DNA from 2 places in the Pseudoalteromonas sp. RB2-MNA-CIBAN-0110 genome. Region 2 is predicted to be linked to the other one. Evidence: predicted binding sites of a transcription regulator. Region 2 holds the regulator's gene; the other holds the start of a gene.

Region 1 (8,465 bases), on a different contig from region 2:
GTTGGTAAAAATAGTTTACGTGCACACGTACAACGCTGGCCACTTGAGATAAACGCAGATTGAATAATATCGTGAACAACCGCTTTAGTGTCTTCAACGTCAGTAATAATAAGTGGGTTATTACCACCCATTTCTAGCGCTAAAATTTTGCCAGGTTGACCCGCAAACTGTTCATGTAAAATATGACCAGTACGCGAAGACCCCGTGAAGAACAAGCCATCAATCCCTTTGTGAGCAGCAAGGGCTTTACCCGTTTCTACTTCACCTTGTACAAGGTTAATGACACCGGCTGGTAAACCTGCTTTTTCCCACAGTTTAAGCGTAAGCTCAGCTACTTTAGGAGTAAGTTCAGACGGTTTAAACACAACCGTGTTACCTGCTAAAAGCGCTGGCACAATGTGGCCATTAGGTAAGTGACCCGGAAAGTTATACGGACCAAATACGGCTACAACACCATGTGGCTTATGACGAATCATCGCACGGCCAAGTGGCATTGCGTTTTCTACGTCGCCAGTGCGCTCTAAAAATGCTTTTTCAGAAATGGCAATTTTACCAACCATAGCACCCGCTTCTGTGCGAGTTTCCCACAGTGGCTTACCTGTTTCTTGTGCAATAGTAATAGCGAGCTCTTCGCTGTTTTCTTTTAATTGCGCTGCAAATGCTTTAATTATTTCTAAACGCTCAGTAAAGCTTTTATCAGCCCATGCATAAAACGCTTCGCGCGCTGCATTTACTGCGGTGTCTACTTGCGCCGCAGTTGCCGATGAAGCCTGCCAAATAACGTCGTTATTTGCAGGGTTTACTGAATTAAATTCTGTGCCTTGGCCTTGTGACCATTGACCATTTATAAATTGTGCAGGATGAGTCATATACTTTCTCCTAAATTAAATCGTGGTTGCACTAACAATATCGCCAGTTTGCAAATGCAGTGCATCTGCTATTTCTTGCGATAAAATAAGGCTTTTTGCGCGCTCGTCAAATGTCATTGGTGCAACGGTTGCTCTAAAGTCATTAAGCTTTTCGTTAGCTAGTAACACCATGGTGTCGCCAGTCATTTCGCCAATTTCAACGTTAAAGTTACGTGCATTACGAATAGTCGCAATGTTATCTACTTTTGCTTCAACCGTTGGGCCGCCGTCAAAAATGTCTACGTAGCCATTAAACGTAAAGCCTTCGCTTTTTAATAACTCGATTGCTGGGCGAGTGTTGTCGTGTACTTTACCTATTACGGCTTGCGCATCTTTACTTAGCAAGTTTACGTAAATTGGGTATTTAGGCATTAATTCAGCAATGAAAACCTTTTGGCCAATACCTGTTAGGTAATCGGCTGTTGGAAAATCCATTGAGAAAAAGTGCTCTTCAAGCCACTGCCAAAAAGGGCTGCTGCCGTTTTCGTCAGACACACCGCGCATTTCTGCGATTACTGTTTGCGCAAAACGCTCTTGATGCTGTTTTATAAACATAAAGCGCGCTTTTGAAAGTAGCTTACCGTTACAATTTTTACGATAACCATCTTTTAAAAACAATGTGCAAAGCTCTGTAGCACCTGTGTAGTCGTTACATAGCGTTAGAATATCAACCGCTTTGTATACGTCTAATGTGCGCGAAGAGTGAATCACTTTACTTAAGTGATAATGATAAAATGCATCATCAAGCCCTACCGCAGCTTCAATTGCAGATGTTCCTACAACGTCACCGGTTTCGCTATCTTCAAGAACAAACAGGTAGCCTTCGTCACCAGGTTGTGACGTTTGTTTAGCAAAAGAGCTTACTGAATGGTCGATCTTTTTTTGCAATAGTTCTTCGTTTAATGGCAAAGACGTAAAACCATGCCCTGATTCGTGGGCAATTTTCAGTAATGCTGAATAATCATTTTGCTGGATTGGGCGAAGGATCATCATGAGTCCGCTTGCTCCCTTATAAATAACGGTAAATAGGAATTGCAGGGCAAGCAGTGCTTGCCCTTAATTGGTTGGCTTAAGTCGCTTATGCGTTTACTACGCTTGCTACTGCTTTTTCAAAGCGTGCCATACCTTCGCGAATGTCCGCTTCAGGAATTACTAAAGATGGAGTGAAACGTATTACGTCTGCACCCGCAACTAATGACATAAGGCCTTGCTCAGTCCCTGCCACTAAAAACTCTTTTGCACGACCTTTATATTGCTCGTTCACTACTGCACCAATTAATAAACCTTGGCCACGGATTTCGCTAAATACGTTGTATTTTTCGTTAACCGCAGTAAGTAGTTCATTAAATAATGCTGCTTTAGCTTTTACGCCAGCAAGTACTTCTGGGGTATTTACTGTATCAAATGCAGCTTCTGCAACAGCACACGCAAGCGGGTTGCCGCCATAAGTAGAACCATGAGTACCTACTTTAAGATGCTGTGCAATTTCAGTTGTTGTGATCATAGCGCCAATAGGGAAACCGCCGCCAAGTGCTTTAGCTGAAGTTAAAATATCAGGTACTATGTTTAAGCCTTGGTATGCGTATAAATCGCCAGTACGGCCAACACCTGTTTGAACTTCATCAAAAATAAGCAGTGCGTTATGTTTAGTACATAAATCGCGAACGCCTTGAGCAAACTCGTCAGTTGGTGAAACAATACCGCCTTCACCTTGAAGAGGTTCCATCATTACGGCACATGTTTTGTCGCTGATAAGCGCTTCAAAAGCAGCTAGGTCGTTGTAATCACAATGTACAATGTCGCCAGGCTTAGGACCAAAACCATCTGAATATGCAGCTTGGCCACCAACAGTTACGGTAAAGAATGTACGACCGTGGAAACCTTTGTTGAACGCGATGATTTGTGATTTTTCTGCGCCAAACTTATCAAGTGCAAAACGACGCGCTAATTTAAGCGCTGCTTCGTTTGCTTCTGCGCCTGAGTTGGCAAAGTAAACTTTTTCAGCAAATGTAGCATCAACCATTTTTTTAGCTAGGCGAAGTGCCGGCTCATTGGTCATTACATTTGATAGATGCCAGATTTTTTCGCCTTGCTCTTTTAATGCGCCTACTAATGCAGGGTGGCAATGGCCAAGACAGTTAACTGCAATACCACCAGCAAAGTCGATAAACTCTCGACCTTGTTGATCCCATACGCGAGAACCTTCGCCTCGAACAGGAATTACGCTTGAAGGTGCGTAGTTAGGAACCATTACGTGATCAAATAATTCGCGATTGACTGTCATTTTATTTCCTCTTAATTGTGAGCAACACAAAACATCAAAATAGGTGTTTGGTTAATATTTGTAACCAACTTTATAGGCAAGATCAGTAACCTGATAATTGCGCAAAATTGCTTTGTGGTTCAATTTTCAGACGCACATTATTTCAGAATTACTTATATCTGTCTCGTTAAAAACTTTCATGTATCCCTTGAAAATAAAGGGCTAAAGATATTATTTCATAGATAGTGAATAACTATTTGCATAGCTATTTATGCTTATTTTTAAACAACTAACCGCATGAGCACCAAGGCGCGCATGCTTTAATCGGCAAATATGCAATATAACAATAGAGTGAGAATGAATGGTTAGTCGCAAAAAAATTAACAAAAAATTCAGATTTTTAGTCAATTTGAATAGCTAAATTGGTAAAATTACTCGATTGGAGGGTTTTTAGTTCCGTTTTAGTGAACTTAAAGTACGAAAACCAGCTTAGAGTTTCATCAGGCTCAATAAGTTGATGCTCTTTTAAATTAAGATATTGAGAGTAGCAACGTGCCTTTAGCATTACTTCTGTTAACGGCAGTAATGTATCGCCTTTATCTATCCCATTTACTAGCTGCTGCATTACACCTTTAAACGGTAAATATTTAAAAGCCATTTTGTCTATTACTTTGGCGCTTACTTCTATCGACTTATTGCTAAGTAGAGTGGTTAAAAATAGCGGGTCGGGCTGTAGCTCTAATAATGCGGTGTGTAAATCTTTTTGGTTTTCATTTCGGGCTAACTGCACTTTGCGTTGCCATACTTTCTCAAACGTTTTTAAGTACAAGCGCACTAATGCAATTCGCCCTACATCTAAAAGCATTCCAAGGGTAAATGCATGTACGTCATTCACATTATTAATTTGTGCAATTTTTTGCGCAGCAATCGCGTTTGCCATTGCGCTGTCGCGTAGCCGGCGTTTTAATAATGAAAATGGTTCGGTGCTATGTGGCATCCAATGACGCGCAGCAAATGTAGGAATCACTAGCTGTAAGTTATCAAGGCCAATATAACGAAGGGCAAGCGATGGTTTATCTACTTTTACAGACGTGTTTTTACTACGTTGATTACGATAGTAAGGTAAATTAACAAGCGTTACTAATTCTCTACCCAACCAGCTTATATCATTAACCAGTGGCTCTAAACGCCCTACCGACGCCGACTTTACAGCTAATATATCGAGTATATTGGCAATGCCATCTTCAATACCTATAGTGCTGTGAATTACGCCATCTATATCTTCAAGCTGCTTATATATAGCTGTTTCAATTGTTTTGTGCAGTTGCTCACTCGCTTGAGCGCGGTACTTATGATGTGCAGTACTGCTTTGCTGGCGTTTATTCTGTGCGGCCACTTCAACCTGAAGCAAAGTGCGTTGCTTCATGGGTTCGCCGTAATCTATATCTAATGTATGGATGAAACCAATTTGCTGATGCGCAAAGCTGTGCCCAAGCAATAAGTCATGAGCCCGTTGGCTTAGTATTTTGGCAGTACGCTGCTGGGCTACAAGTTCAGTCATGACATCCATTAATAAAGTATTAAATGCTCTGTGTATTATAACATTAGAAGCGAGTTAAAAAGTTATCAAGCAGTTCTAAGCCTTGATCAGTTAAAATAGCTTCGGGGTGAAACTGCACACCTTCGATTGCTAGTTCTTTATGAAGTAACCCCATAATTTCGTCAAACTCGCCTTGCTCAGTCTGAGTCCATGCGGTTACTTCAAGTTCTTTAGGCAGCGTTTGTGCTTTAACCACCAAAGAATGATAACGACACACTGTTAACGGGTTAGCTAAACCTTTAAACACCCCTTTATTAGTGTGAACTATAGGTGATGTTTTACCGTGCATTACTTTTTTAGCACGTATTACATCTCCCCCTAAAGCTTGCGCGATAGTTTGATGTCCCAAGCAAATCCCTAAAATAGGATATTGCCCTTTTAGTTGCTCAACAACATTTAACGAAATACCCGCTTCGTTAGGCGTGCATGGCCCCGGCGATAACACGATGTGTTTCGGGTTCAACTGTTTTATTTGTGCAATGCTTAGCTCGTCATTACGTTTCACTAAAACGTCTTGATCTAAACGCTGAAAATATTGCACTAAGTTGTAAGTAAACGAGTCGTAGTTGTCGATCATCAACAGCATTACACAACAAACCTTATAAATTATTGACCACTTACTTCACACAAGTGGTACTAAGCGCTGCATTCTACCACTATTAATTAACCAACATAAATTAGCAAAAAGCGTTAAAAATTAACTATTTTAGCTAAAATGCTTAAAAGCCTTTAGCAGGTAATGGTTTACTTAACCTGAACTTTGGTTAAGAGATTTACTAACGTATTGAATCATGATGATGTTTAAATTTATTTTCTCTAGCCAGAGATTCCTTGCAGCTTGAGCAATAATATCGAACCCTAAGCTTTTCACGAGTAGTTAATACAACTATTTAAACTGTATACCCCAACAATAAATTATTGACTCCTAAAGTACGTGCGTTTATTGATCGCTCTATTAAATACTTTGGTGAAATACCTTACTGAGCAAAATAAACAGATTGTTTGCGCTACATCAAATTAGCGGCTCAATGGTTGAATTATATCTATGTAAGCCCCAGTGTATTATATGAAAGGCAGTAATTCACTTATACAACTCACTTACTTGTGAGCTCATTTATATCCTATTAAGGAGCGAATATGTTAGGCGAAGACCACTCATTAACTAATGACTTTCCAGAGTACTTAAAGACCATTGCCGAGTTAAATGAAAGCGATACTGAATTTGCAAAAAAAGCAGATAAGTACGACAAGCTAGATAAAGAGATTAGAGTGTTAGAACTCAAAGATGCGCCCATAAGCGATGAGCAAATGCATCAACTAAAGCACGAACGTACAGAATTAAAAGATTGGCTATACGAGCGTTTGCAGCAAGAGCAGTAATGCCACTAAAAAAAGAGCTCACTGATGAGGTGAGCTCTTTAGATCAACAATGGGTATTTTTTCTAAAACTTTACAAAACCACCTACTGGTTTCATAAATACAGTGCTTGGGCCTGCAAAGGCTTGCGCAAACTCTTTTGATAGTTGACTAAATACCGTTATTTTATCCATATCAACTACGCTTAAAAATAGTGGGCCACTTTTGTCCCAACCAGCAAGGTGCACTTTAGCAGCATCTTCATCTTGGTAACGCTCGTAAATATGTACACTGCGTTTGTCTTCACTTACTGTCCACTCATACATTAAAGTGCCCGCTTCACTTTTAGCCAAAGTAACTAATTGCGCCATTACCAATAAAAATTCATCGTATTTACCTTCTTTAATTTGGCCTTGTACTGTCCAGGTAACATGATTTTTCATTATGCTTTACCTAATTTAAACTGCGTTAAAATACTGTCTAACGTATCTACTAGTTGTTGATTTTTAGCATTATTAAGTGCATCAACATGAGGAGGCGCAAAGCGTCCTGTATCGTTATCAAAATACAGGCCTGCGGCATCTTTAAATTCATCACTGAGCGCTGCGCGACAAAAAATATTTGCGCCAATTTTTAAATCCCCACCATCTATACCGTAAGCGTCTTTTACCATTTTGCTTCCCAGTAACGATTTAGGGTTTACCGATACAACTAATGGCCCAGTATCTTTAAGCTCAAGCCCTAAATGACGCGACCACATAGTAATAGCCAATTTACTTTGTGCATAAGCCGCACTATCAGAAAGCTCAGTGTTACCTGTAAGTGCATTTAAGTTAACGCTTGATTGCGCAGCTGATGAGACATTAACCACTCGCGAATCATGACCAAGGACAGGTAATAATAGTTTTGTAAGAAGATATGGCGCAATCGTGTTTACAACAAAGCGAGCATCAAGGCCGTCAATTGTTGTAGCATCAACTAATTGATAAACGCCTGCATTATTAATAAGTACGTCGAGCTGGTTATTATTTTCGGCCAAGTCGGTTAATACAGTTTGTGCCAAAGTTTGAACTTGGCTCATATCGCTTAAATCAGCAATATAAGTGTGTGTACTCGCATTTGGGTATTGTTCGGTTAAAGCTACTTGTAGCGCGCTGAGCTTTGCTTGGCTGCGGCCATGTAATAATACGGTGTGACCTTGTGCTAATAACATCTTTGCAGTTTCTAGCCCAATGCCATCGGTAGCACCGGTAAGTAAAATTGTTTTGTTCATGTTGATCTCTCCTTACTTTATTTTCGCTATATTAGCACCCCGACTTACTGCTGATAATTAGGCCAATAGTTGAATCAGTTTATAGAATTAATTGATAAAGCTAAGCCTATGTTAGTTAATATAAAAGCATTCCTTTAAAAGGCAGGTGAGTGTTTAAGCTGAATGTTTTTTATGCTTTTATTTGAATTACCCAGTAATCATAACTATTGTTTTTAAACCCCCTTAATAGTAGTATTTATCATATAAATACACTTTTCGAGAAATAACATGAAAGTTTTAGTTACTGGCGGCATGGGTTACATAGGTAGCCACACATGTATTGCATTGCATGAAGCAGGTATTACACCTGTTATTTATGATAACTTGTCTAATGCAAGTGCGCGGGTACTTGACCAACTCGAAAAGATTACAGGTACTCGGTTTGAGTTTATTTTGGGTGACATTCAAGACGAGCAACAATTTAAACTCGCCCTAAAACATACTAAAGCCGAAGCTGTTTTTCACTTTGCGGCTTTAAAAGCCGTTGGCGAATCAACTGAGCAACCACTGCGTTATTATCAAAATAATGTGTCGGGCACATTAAGCATGTTACAAAGCATGCAAGAGGCAGGCGTTAACCATATTATATTTAGCTCATCGGCTACGGTGTACGGCGAACCAGACTACCTCCCTATTGACGAAAAGCACCCTATACGAGCAACTAACCCTTATGGTTGGACTAAAGTCATGGTTGAACAAGCCATGCAAGATGTATGTAATGCCAACAGTCAATTTATGGGTATTGCGCTTCGTTACTTTAACCCAGTAGGTGCACACCCAAGTGGTTTATTAGGTGAAAGCCCTAATGGTATTCCTAATAACTTAATGCCATTTATTGCTCAAACTGCAGTAGGCAAACGCGACGTGGTTAATATTTTTGGTGACGACTACGACACCGAAGATGGCACAGGCGTGCGCGACTATATTCATGTTTTAGATTTAGCGAAAGGTCATGTTGCGGCATTTATGCAACATAAAACAGATACCGCCTTCCATGCTTACAACCTAGGTACAGGGCAAGGTTAT
Region 2 (8,465 bases):
TCATCAGGTCGAGAACCCTCACCCCATTTACTAATAGAAATATCGCTTTCTAACTGGATAATTACGTTAAGTATGTTTTTAAACTCACTCATTGGCATATTTAAAAAGTTATAACCTTTGGGGCTAAATAAAGCTTTATACGGATTTTCGTTGGGAGTTTGGGCACTAAAAACGCCAATTGGTTTTGCTGTACTTGCGTCTGATACTTTACATAAAAAGGTATTGCTTTGCGGCGTTTTAAAATTCATATCCATTGAGTATTTATGATCCTTGCGTTACTTAGTTATCGGCGCAATTAATGAAAAACTTAGCGAAATTTAAAATATTAATAAAGTATTTGAAGGTATTAATATTGATTAGCTGGGATGCAGTATTACCCTGCAAAAGTTAGTGGTAGTTGCTTAGAGCTTTACTAAACCCAAATTTTAGGCAAAGAAAAGCGCGCTCTATCTCTAGGCGCGCTTGCGGAATCTTCTAATTTTCTGCATCCTGCAATTGAACTTAATCAACTCCAATTTTTACTAATCCATGTTTATTACTATATTACTTTTTAGTTCTATGTAATGTAGACCATCCGGGCCTGTATCCTTAAATTCCTAAACATCCTGTAGGGTAAATACTATTACCAAATCCTTAATTACACTTCCTAGTGTATCCCTATTTTAACCAATCCATTGTGTTGCCTTAAAGGCCTGTCCATTTATTCCTTAAACATCCTGTTAAACAACTTAGCCGTGTTGTTATCCTTTTCGCATCTTCCTGACGCTGTCCTTTTTACAACATCGCGTTGTGATACTCATCCTGAGCCTGTCCTAAAATCCGTGTTGTCCTGGTAACCTAATCATTGGTTGGTTGAGTAAGCAGTCCATTTCCTTTTACTCAATAAGCGTCATTGCTTGGTTGATGCGTAAATTATAGTGCAATAGAGCAACTAAAATAGGGATAAAACTACATTCAATTAGTATTTATGCAATAGTAATAATGTAAATGTTCAATAAATACAGTTGCTTAGGAGGTTTTTGTGTGTTTTTTATCTTGATTTTTACTCATTAGCTGTCACATCCGTGAGACATCTCTTACACTGCATTTCCTTTTTGGGCGTTATTTACATATTTACATTTATTTAAAGTGTGCACTTTTTGAATGAGCGCGGTAGAATTCGATGATAATAACAATTATTTAGGTGAAATAATGAAGACAGTATTTACACTTTTTTTAGGATTAGCAGCATCGGCACCAGCCTTTGCAAGTGACGTTGTTAATATCTATTCTTTTCGTCAGCCGTTTTTGATTCAGCCAATTTTAGAAGATTTTACAAAACAAACGGGAATAAAAACCAATGTTGTTTTTGCTAAAAAAGGGTTAATTGAGCGTGTTAAACGCGAAGGTAAACACAGTAAAGCCGATTTAGTATTAACCTCTAATTTTAGTGCGCTTATTCAATTAGAAGATTTAAAATTAACACAAACTATAAAAAGTGACAGTGTAAATAATAACGTGCCTGCAGCTTTTCGTGACGGTGATGGCCAATGGGTCGCGCTCACTAAGCGAGTGCGTAATGTGTATTCATCAAAAGAGCGAGTTGGTGAGTTACCTAAGCTCACTTATGAAGATTTAGCAGATCCTAAATACAAAGGACAAATTTGTACGCGATCAGGCAAACATCCATATAACTTAGGTTTAGTGGCTTCTATGATTGCACACCATGGTGAAGCGCAAACCAAAGAGTGGCTTGAAGGTGTTAAGGCTAATTTAGCACGTAAACCTCAAGGTAACGATCGTGCTCAAGTTAAAGCAGTTAAAGAAGGTTTATGTAACTTGGCATTAGGTAATAGTTACTATCTTGGTAAAATGCTAGAAGATAAAGAGCAAAAAGGTTGGGCAGAGGCCGTAAATATTAACTTTCCGAATCAAACTAATCGTGGCTCACACATAAATGTTTCGGGTGCGGTTATTACCAAATATGCTAAAAACCCTGAAAATGCATTAAAGCTCATAGAATATATGACCGACAGCAAAGCACAAAACATGTATGCCTCATTAAATATGGAGTATCCAGTTAAGTCGGGTGTTGAACTATCAAGTTTGGTTGCCTCTTGGGGGAGTTTTAAAGAAGACAGCTTGCCACTTGATGAGATTAGTAAATATCGTCCGTTAGCGCTTAAGCTAATTGATGAGGTGAAGTTCGATCTTTAATGACTAATAAATTTAAGCTGTCTAAATGGCAGCTCTTTGCGTGGTCGACTGGCTTAATTCTATCGGCCCCGTTGTTTTTTCTTCTTTTTGAATCTCTACAAGGTAGCTCTGAGGTGTTTTCCCACCTGTGGGATACCGTGCTTTGGGATTACATAACCAATACCGTATTGCTTGTTTTAGGTGTTTGCGTCCTTAGCTGCGCCATAGCTTTGCCACTTGGGTGGCTAACGGCTTACTGTAGTTTCCCGGGTAAAAAACAGTTTGAATGGGCACTTATGCTGCCCCTTGCTATGCCCACCTATATTATTGCCTATGTATACACTGATTTATTAGATTATGCGGGCCCGGTGCAAATAGCGCTGAGAGAATGGTTTGGCTGGCAATCGCCTAATGACTATTGGTTTTTTGATATACGTACATTACCCGGGGCCATCGTTATGATTGCCTTGGTGCTTTATCCGTATTTATTTTTGATTTTTAAAACGGCTCTTCGCGAGCAGTCATTCAAATTAGTACAAGCTAGCCAGTTAATGGGATTATCTCCTTGGCAAAGTTTCTTTAAAGTAAGCTTAGTACTCTCTCGTGGGGCTATTGTGGCGGCTCTTGCGCTTATAAGTATGGAAACCATGGCTGACTTTGCAACAGTGAGTTATTTTGCCGTAAGTACATTAACGACTGCCGTATACGATACGTGGTTTGGTTATTACTCACTTACAGCGGCAGCTAAAATATCGGGTGTGATGTTATTACTGTTATTTTTAGCATTAATGGCAGAGCGCTTTAGTCGTCGTAACCAAGCGGTATTTGAGCGCCAATCAAGTGTAAATAGTGAATCTCTCTATGTATTAAAAGGAAAGTCAGCTTGGCTCGCAACGGCATTTTGCAGCTTTATTTTATTTATCGCGTTTGTAATCCCTATTGCAGTACTTATAAATTACGCCATTACCTACTTTGATAAAGCATGGAATGTAGAGTTTTTTAGTTACGCTTGGCAAAGTTTAAAAGTGGCTGGGGTTGTGAGCCTAATAACGATTACGTTGAGTATTTTTGTCGTTTTTTATCAGCGTGTGGCAAAGCAAACGTATCCGCTTATTCCTGGGCGTTTAGCAAGCACAGGATATGCGTTGCCTGGCACAGTACTCGCTATTGCGGTTTTGTTACCACTTACATTATTAGAGAACACCATTAACACAGCGCTCGAGCCGTATAATTTAGATATTGGCTTACTGCTTACAGGTAGCATTCTTACTATTATTATTGCTTATATTGTTAGGTTTTACGCCATTGCACACGGAGCAATTGAGTCGAGTTTTTTACGTATTAGCCCATCACTTGATATGGCAAGCCAATCAATGGGTAAAAGCCAAGGACAAACACTGCGTTTAGTGCACCTACCTTTACTGCGAAGAGGATTGCTTACTGCTGCTTTATTGGTATTTATTGAGTGCATGAAAGAACTGCCGGCTGCGCTATTGCTCAGGCCGTTTAATTTTGAAAGCTTAGCTACTCATGTATTTCAGTATGTGAGTGACGAGCAGTTAGAGCTTGCTTCTATATCGGCATTATTTATTGTTATTGTTGGGTTTATTCCTTTGTATTTTATTAATCGTTCTATGGAGCAGCGTAGTTAAATGAGTAGTTTAATTTTACAAGGCGTGAGCTATCACTATAACGGTACAAAGGTTATTCACGATTTAGATTTAACAGTGGGTAAAGATGAAATTGTTTGTCTACTCGGAGCGAGTGGGTGCGGCAAAACGACCACGTTAAAAGCGATTGCAGGTTTAATTGAAGCTAAGCAAGGGTCTATTTTTATAGACGGTAAATTAGTGAGTGATGAGCAATCGTTTGTCTCGCCTGAGCACCGAAACATCGGCATGATGTTTCAAGACTATGCGTTGTTTCCGCATTTGACGGTGGCAAATAATATCGCATTTGGGCTTAGTAAAATGAGTAAAGCTCAAAAGCAGCAACGCGTAGATGAAATGCTTAAGCTGGTACATTTAATTGGCTGTGCCGACAGGTTCCCGCATCAGTTATCGGGTGGCCAACAGCAGCGTGTAGCTATTGCTCGTGCATTAGCTTATAAGCCTAGTTTATTGCTACTTGATGAGCCCTTTTCAAATATCGACACACAAGTACGCTTTGAATTAATTGCCGATATACGTCGAATTATTAAGGCAACCCAAGTATCTGCTGTGTTTGTTACACATTCAAAAGAAGAGGCGTTTGCCTTTTCAGATACACTTGCCATTATGCATCGCGGTAAAATTGAGCAACAAGGCACGCCTGAGCAGCTTTTTGCAGCTCCATGTTCAAAGGAGGTTGCAGAGTTTCTGGGTCAAGGCATATACTTGAGCGCAGAAGTATTAACAGCAACTGAATACAAAACACCATTTGGTTTAGTCGAATCTTATGTTGAGAGTAAGCATGACGTAAGCATAGGGCTTATATATGTACGTCCCCATCAAATAGAATTAGTGGCAGATAACCAAAGTGACAAATTTAGTAAGCGAGCTACAATCATAAGTCGTCGCTTTATTGGTTCGGCGTATGTTTATTCACTTGTTATTGATGAACAAGAAATTGAAGTTGCTGCACAATATGGCCAGTCATTTGAAAATAATGAGCAGGTTATAATAAAAATAAAACCTCACACGGTGAATTTTTTCGAATCGTAATTAATTTGTTATTCGCTGTGTTTTTATCTATAAAACTAAGGAATAACAATGGCGCAAGCGCAATCAGGGATTTGTGCTGAAGCAAACTTACACGGTTTGCACTTATTTTTTAATGTGTTTGATGGTCAAGATGAATCACTTCGCGCAAAGTTAAAACAAGTAAGCGCTATTGAAGAAGAATTTAGCGATCAATTTTCAGAATCAATGCTCTCTTGTATGGTTGCTATTGGTGCGCAATATTGGCCGCATATCCTCCCTGAATACATCCCAAGCGAATTACAGAGCTTTCCTAATATAAACCATAGCGATCATCAAATGAGCGTACAACCGTGCGATTTATTTGTGCAAATTCGCTCTGACCGTGAAGACGTTAACCATTTATTTGCGCTGCAAATTTTAAAACTATTTGCCCCCGATGTTGAGCTGGTGGAGCAAATTCGTAATTTTCGCTTTTTAGATGGTCGTGATTTTAATGGTTTTATTTATGGTGGCGACACCGCACATGGAAGAAAAAAGCGCGCTACGGCTTTAATTAGTAACCCTGGCAATTTTGAAGATCAGGGGAGTTATATTCATGTACAGCGTTATAAGCATGATTTAACTATGTGGCAGCACTTATCATTGAGCGAGCAAGAACAAATAATGGGACGTACGCGCCTTGATAACACGCTAATTACCCCTGCGATTGAAACCAGCCATGCTTCGCGAAGTGAGCTAAAAGACGAAGACGGACAACCGCTATTATTAAATCAGAGCATGCCTTATGGCGATGTGTATGAGCAGGGAATGTTATCAATTACATGCTCTTGTACGGGCACCGCATTTGAAAAAGTACTTAATAGTCGTTTAGGGGAAGGGGATTGTTACGACCACTGGCTTGATTTTACTCAAGCCGATATGGGTTCTGCTTTCTTTGCGCCTTCAGTCGGGTTTTTAAAACAAATTTAGTTTGCTATTAAACCGTATCAAATAAAATGCGAACACGTTCAAGTGTTACATCTATTTCAGATATTTTAGCAGGAGCGATAAAAATAGTATCGTCGCCTGCAATTGTTCCTAGTACGCCATCTGCTTTACCTAATGAATCTAATAAACGAGCGATAAGCTGAGCGGCGCCTGGACTGGTACGAATAATGATCATCATTTCGTTGTGCATAATGTCGATTACTAATTGGCGTAATGGACTTTTAGCCGTAGGTACACCCATTTCAGCAGGTAAGCAGTAAACCATTTCTTGTTTGGCGTTACGTGTGCGTACAGCACCAAATTTACTTAGCATGCGCGATACTTTACTTTGGCTTATATTGTCAAAGCCTTGATCTTTTAATGCATCAACTATTTCGCCTTGAGAGCCAAAATTTTCTTCTTTTAATAGTGATTTAAATGCTTTTACCAGTGCTTCTTGTTTATCTTGTGGTTGCATAGTCTTTATTCGTTTTTGTTATTTATGCCGCAAATTCTACACAAAAATGAATAATTATGCAGCAGTTGTTTAGTTAACTTGCCAGTTTGATGCGTTAAATCACAAAAGTTTACGACTATGGTCGAAAATATACTTGAAATAGACAGGATAAATTTGTTTTTAGTCGCTAATTTCATTATCTTAAGAGCCACAAATGTTTCCTACCTCAAATTACGGAGAATTCCAATGAAAGTTGCTGTATTAGGTGCTGCAGGCGGTATCGGCCAAGCGTTGTCTTTATTATTAAAAACAGGCTTACCAGCTGGCTCTGAATTATCACTTTATGATGTTGCACCAGTAGTACCAGGTGTTGCGGTTGACCTTTCTCACATCCCAACAGATGTTAAAGTAGCAGGCTTTGGCGCAGACGAATTAAACAAAGCGCTTGAAGGCTCTGACATCGTTCTTATCCCAGCGGGTATGCCACGTAAACCAGGTATGGATCGTGCTGATTTATTTAATGTAAATGCTGGTATCATCAAAACTTTAGCAGAAGGCATTGTTGCTAGCTGTCCTAAAGCGTTAGTAGGTATTATTACTAACCCAGTAAATGGCACAGTTCCAATCGTTGCTGAAGTATTCAAAAAAGCAGGTACTTACGACGCTAAACGTGTATTCGGTATTACTACGCTTGACGTTATTCGTTCAGAAGCATTTGTTGCTGAACTTAAAGGCGTAGACGTAGCAACTGTTAAAGTACCAGTAATTGGTGGTCACTCAGGCACAACTATTCTTCCTCTACTTTCTCAAGTTGAAGGTGTTTCTTTCACAGATGAAGAAGTTGCTGCACTTACTCCACGTATCCAAAATGCGGGTACTGAAGTTGTAAATGCTAAAGCAGGCGGTGGTTCAGCTACGCTATCTATGGGTGCTGCTGCAGCTCGTTTTTGTATGTCTTTAGTTAAAGGCCTACAAGGTGAAGAAGTTGTAGATTACGCTTACGTTGCTGTTGAAAATGGCGATGCAGAGTACTTTGCACATCCAGTACGTTTAGGTAAAAACGGCGTAGAAGAAATTCTTTCTTACGGCGAACTAAGCGCATTTGAAACAAAAGCAAAAAATGACATGCTTGAAACACTGAAAAAAGACATCAAAGAAGGTGTTGATTTCATGGCGTAATAGCCAAAGTAGAATAACAAAAAAGCCTGCATTTGCAGGCTTTTTTATTGCTCAGAATTAATTTCACACTGTGTAACTAGTTAAAACTAGTGGTCGCGGTCAACCGCAATACGAGCAAGGCTTATGAGTGCTTGCTTATAGTCAGACTCAGCTAAAAAGTCTAAACACGCAATAGCTTTGTCAGCTTCAAGCTCTGCTTTTTGCATTGTAAATTCAAGCGCATTAGTTTGCTTTAGTGCCGATAAAATTTCTTCTAAATGCTCCATACCATTACTGTGCTCTATTGCATCACGAATAAGCTGCGTTTGCTGCTCGCTACCATGTTGCATAGCATAAATAAGTGGAAGCGTTGGTTTGCCTTCAGCTAAATCATCACCAATGTTTTTACCCAACTGCTCAGCATCTGCATTGTAATCGAGTACATCGTCTACTAGCTGAAACGCAGTACCTAAATGCATACCATATAGGTTTAGTGCATCGAGAGTAGTTTGGTCTTGCTCAGTAATAATGGCAGCAAGGCCTGTCGCTGCTTCAAACAACTTAGCTGTTTTAGAGTAAATAACCTGCATATAACTGGCTTCGGTCGTATCTGGGTCGTTGCAGTTCATTAACTGCAATACTTCACCTTCAGCAATAATGTTTGTTGCATCGGCAAGTACTTGCATAATCTGCATTTTTCCAAGACCAACCATAAGCTGAAATGAACGAGTGTAAATAAAGTCACCAACCAATACGCTAGCAGCATTACCAAATTCAGCATTTGCTGTAGGCGTGCCACGTCGTAAGTTTGATTCATCTACAACATCATCATGCAATAGCGTTGCTGTATGAATAAACTCAACAATTGTTGCAAGTGTTATGTGATCTTTACCCTGATAACCGAGCGCTTTGGCTGCTAAAATCGCGAGCATTGGACGAACGCGTTTGCCGCCACTGCTAACTATATATAAACCAAGCTGATTAACTAACGCCACATCTGAGCGCATTTGCGCATGTATAAGTTGATT

Evidence for each region. Region 2 encodes ArgR, which controls arginine synthesis, uptake and breakdown. Its sites were predicted from a motif close to ANTGAATANNTATTCANT; they were not measured.
Region 1: AAEY68_RS11010 (aspartate aminotransferase family protein) is a predicted target of ArgR. The motif match lies at 3,428-3,445, and genes of this name have one in related genera.

What each region holds. Positions count from the first base shown of each region.
Region 1 is NZ_JBEOOQ010000019.1:40,294-48,758, forward strand. It holds gene astD (succinylglutamate-semialdehyde dehydrogenase) at 1-869, opposite strand, end outside; gene astA (arginine N-succinyltransferase) at 885-1,901, opposite strand; gene AAEY68_RS11010 (aspartate aminotransferase family protein) at 1,987-3,192, opposite strand; gene AAEY68_RS11015 (HDOD domain-containing protein) at 3,572-4,732, opposite strand; gene AAEY68_RS11020 (anthranilate synthase component II) at 4,776-5,357, opposite strand; gene AAEY68_RS11025 (HP1242/YdcH family protein) at 5,909-6,151, shown strand; gene AAEY68_RS11030 (putative quinol monooxygenase) at 6,214-6,570, opposite strand; gene AAEY68_RS11035 (SDR family NAD(P)-dependent oxidoreductase) at 6,570-7,400, opposite strand; gene galE (UDP-glucose 4-epimerase GalE) at 7,668-8,465, shown strand, end outside.
Region 2 is NZ_JBEOOQ010000002.1:130,960-139,424, reverse strand. It holds gene AAEY68_RS01940 (hypothetical protein) at 1-254, opposite strand, end outside; gene AAEY68_RS01935 (Fe(3+) ABC transporter substrate-binding protein) at 1,192-2,196, shown strand; gene AAEY68_RS01930 (ABC transporter permease) at 2,196-3,827, shown strand; gene AAEY68_RS01925 (ABC transporter ATP-binding protein) at 3,828-4,877, shown strand; gene AAEY68_RS01920 (Dyp-type peroxidase) at 4,926-5,825, shown strand; gene argR (transcriptional regulator ArgR) at 5,833-6,300, opposite strand; gene mdh (malate dehydrogenase) at 6,526-7,458, shown strand; gene ispB (octaprenyl diphosphate synthase) at 7,545-8,465, opposite strand, start outside.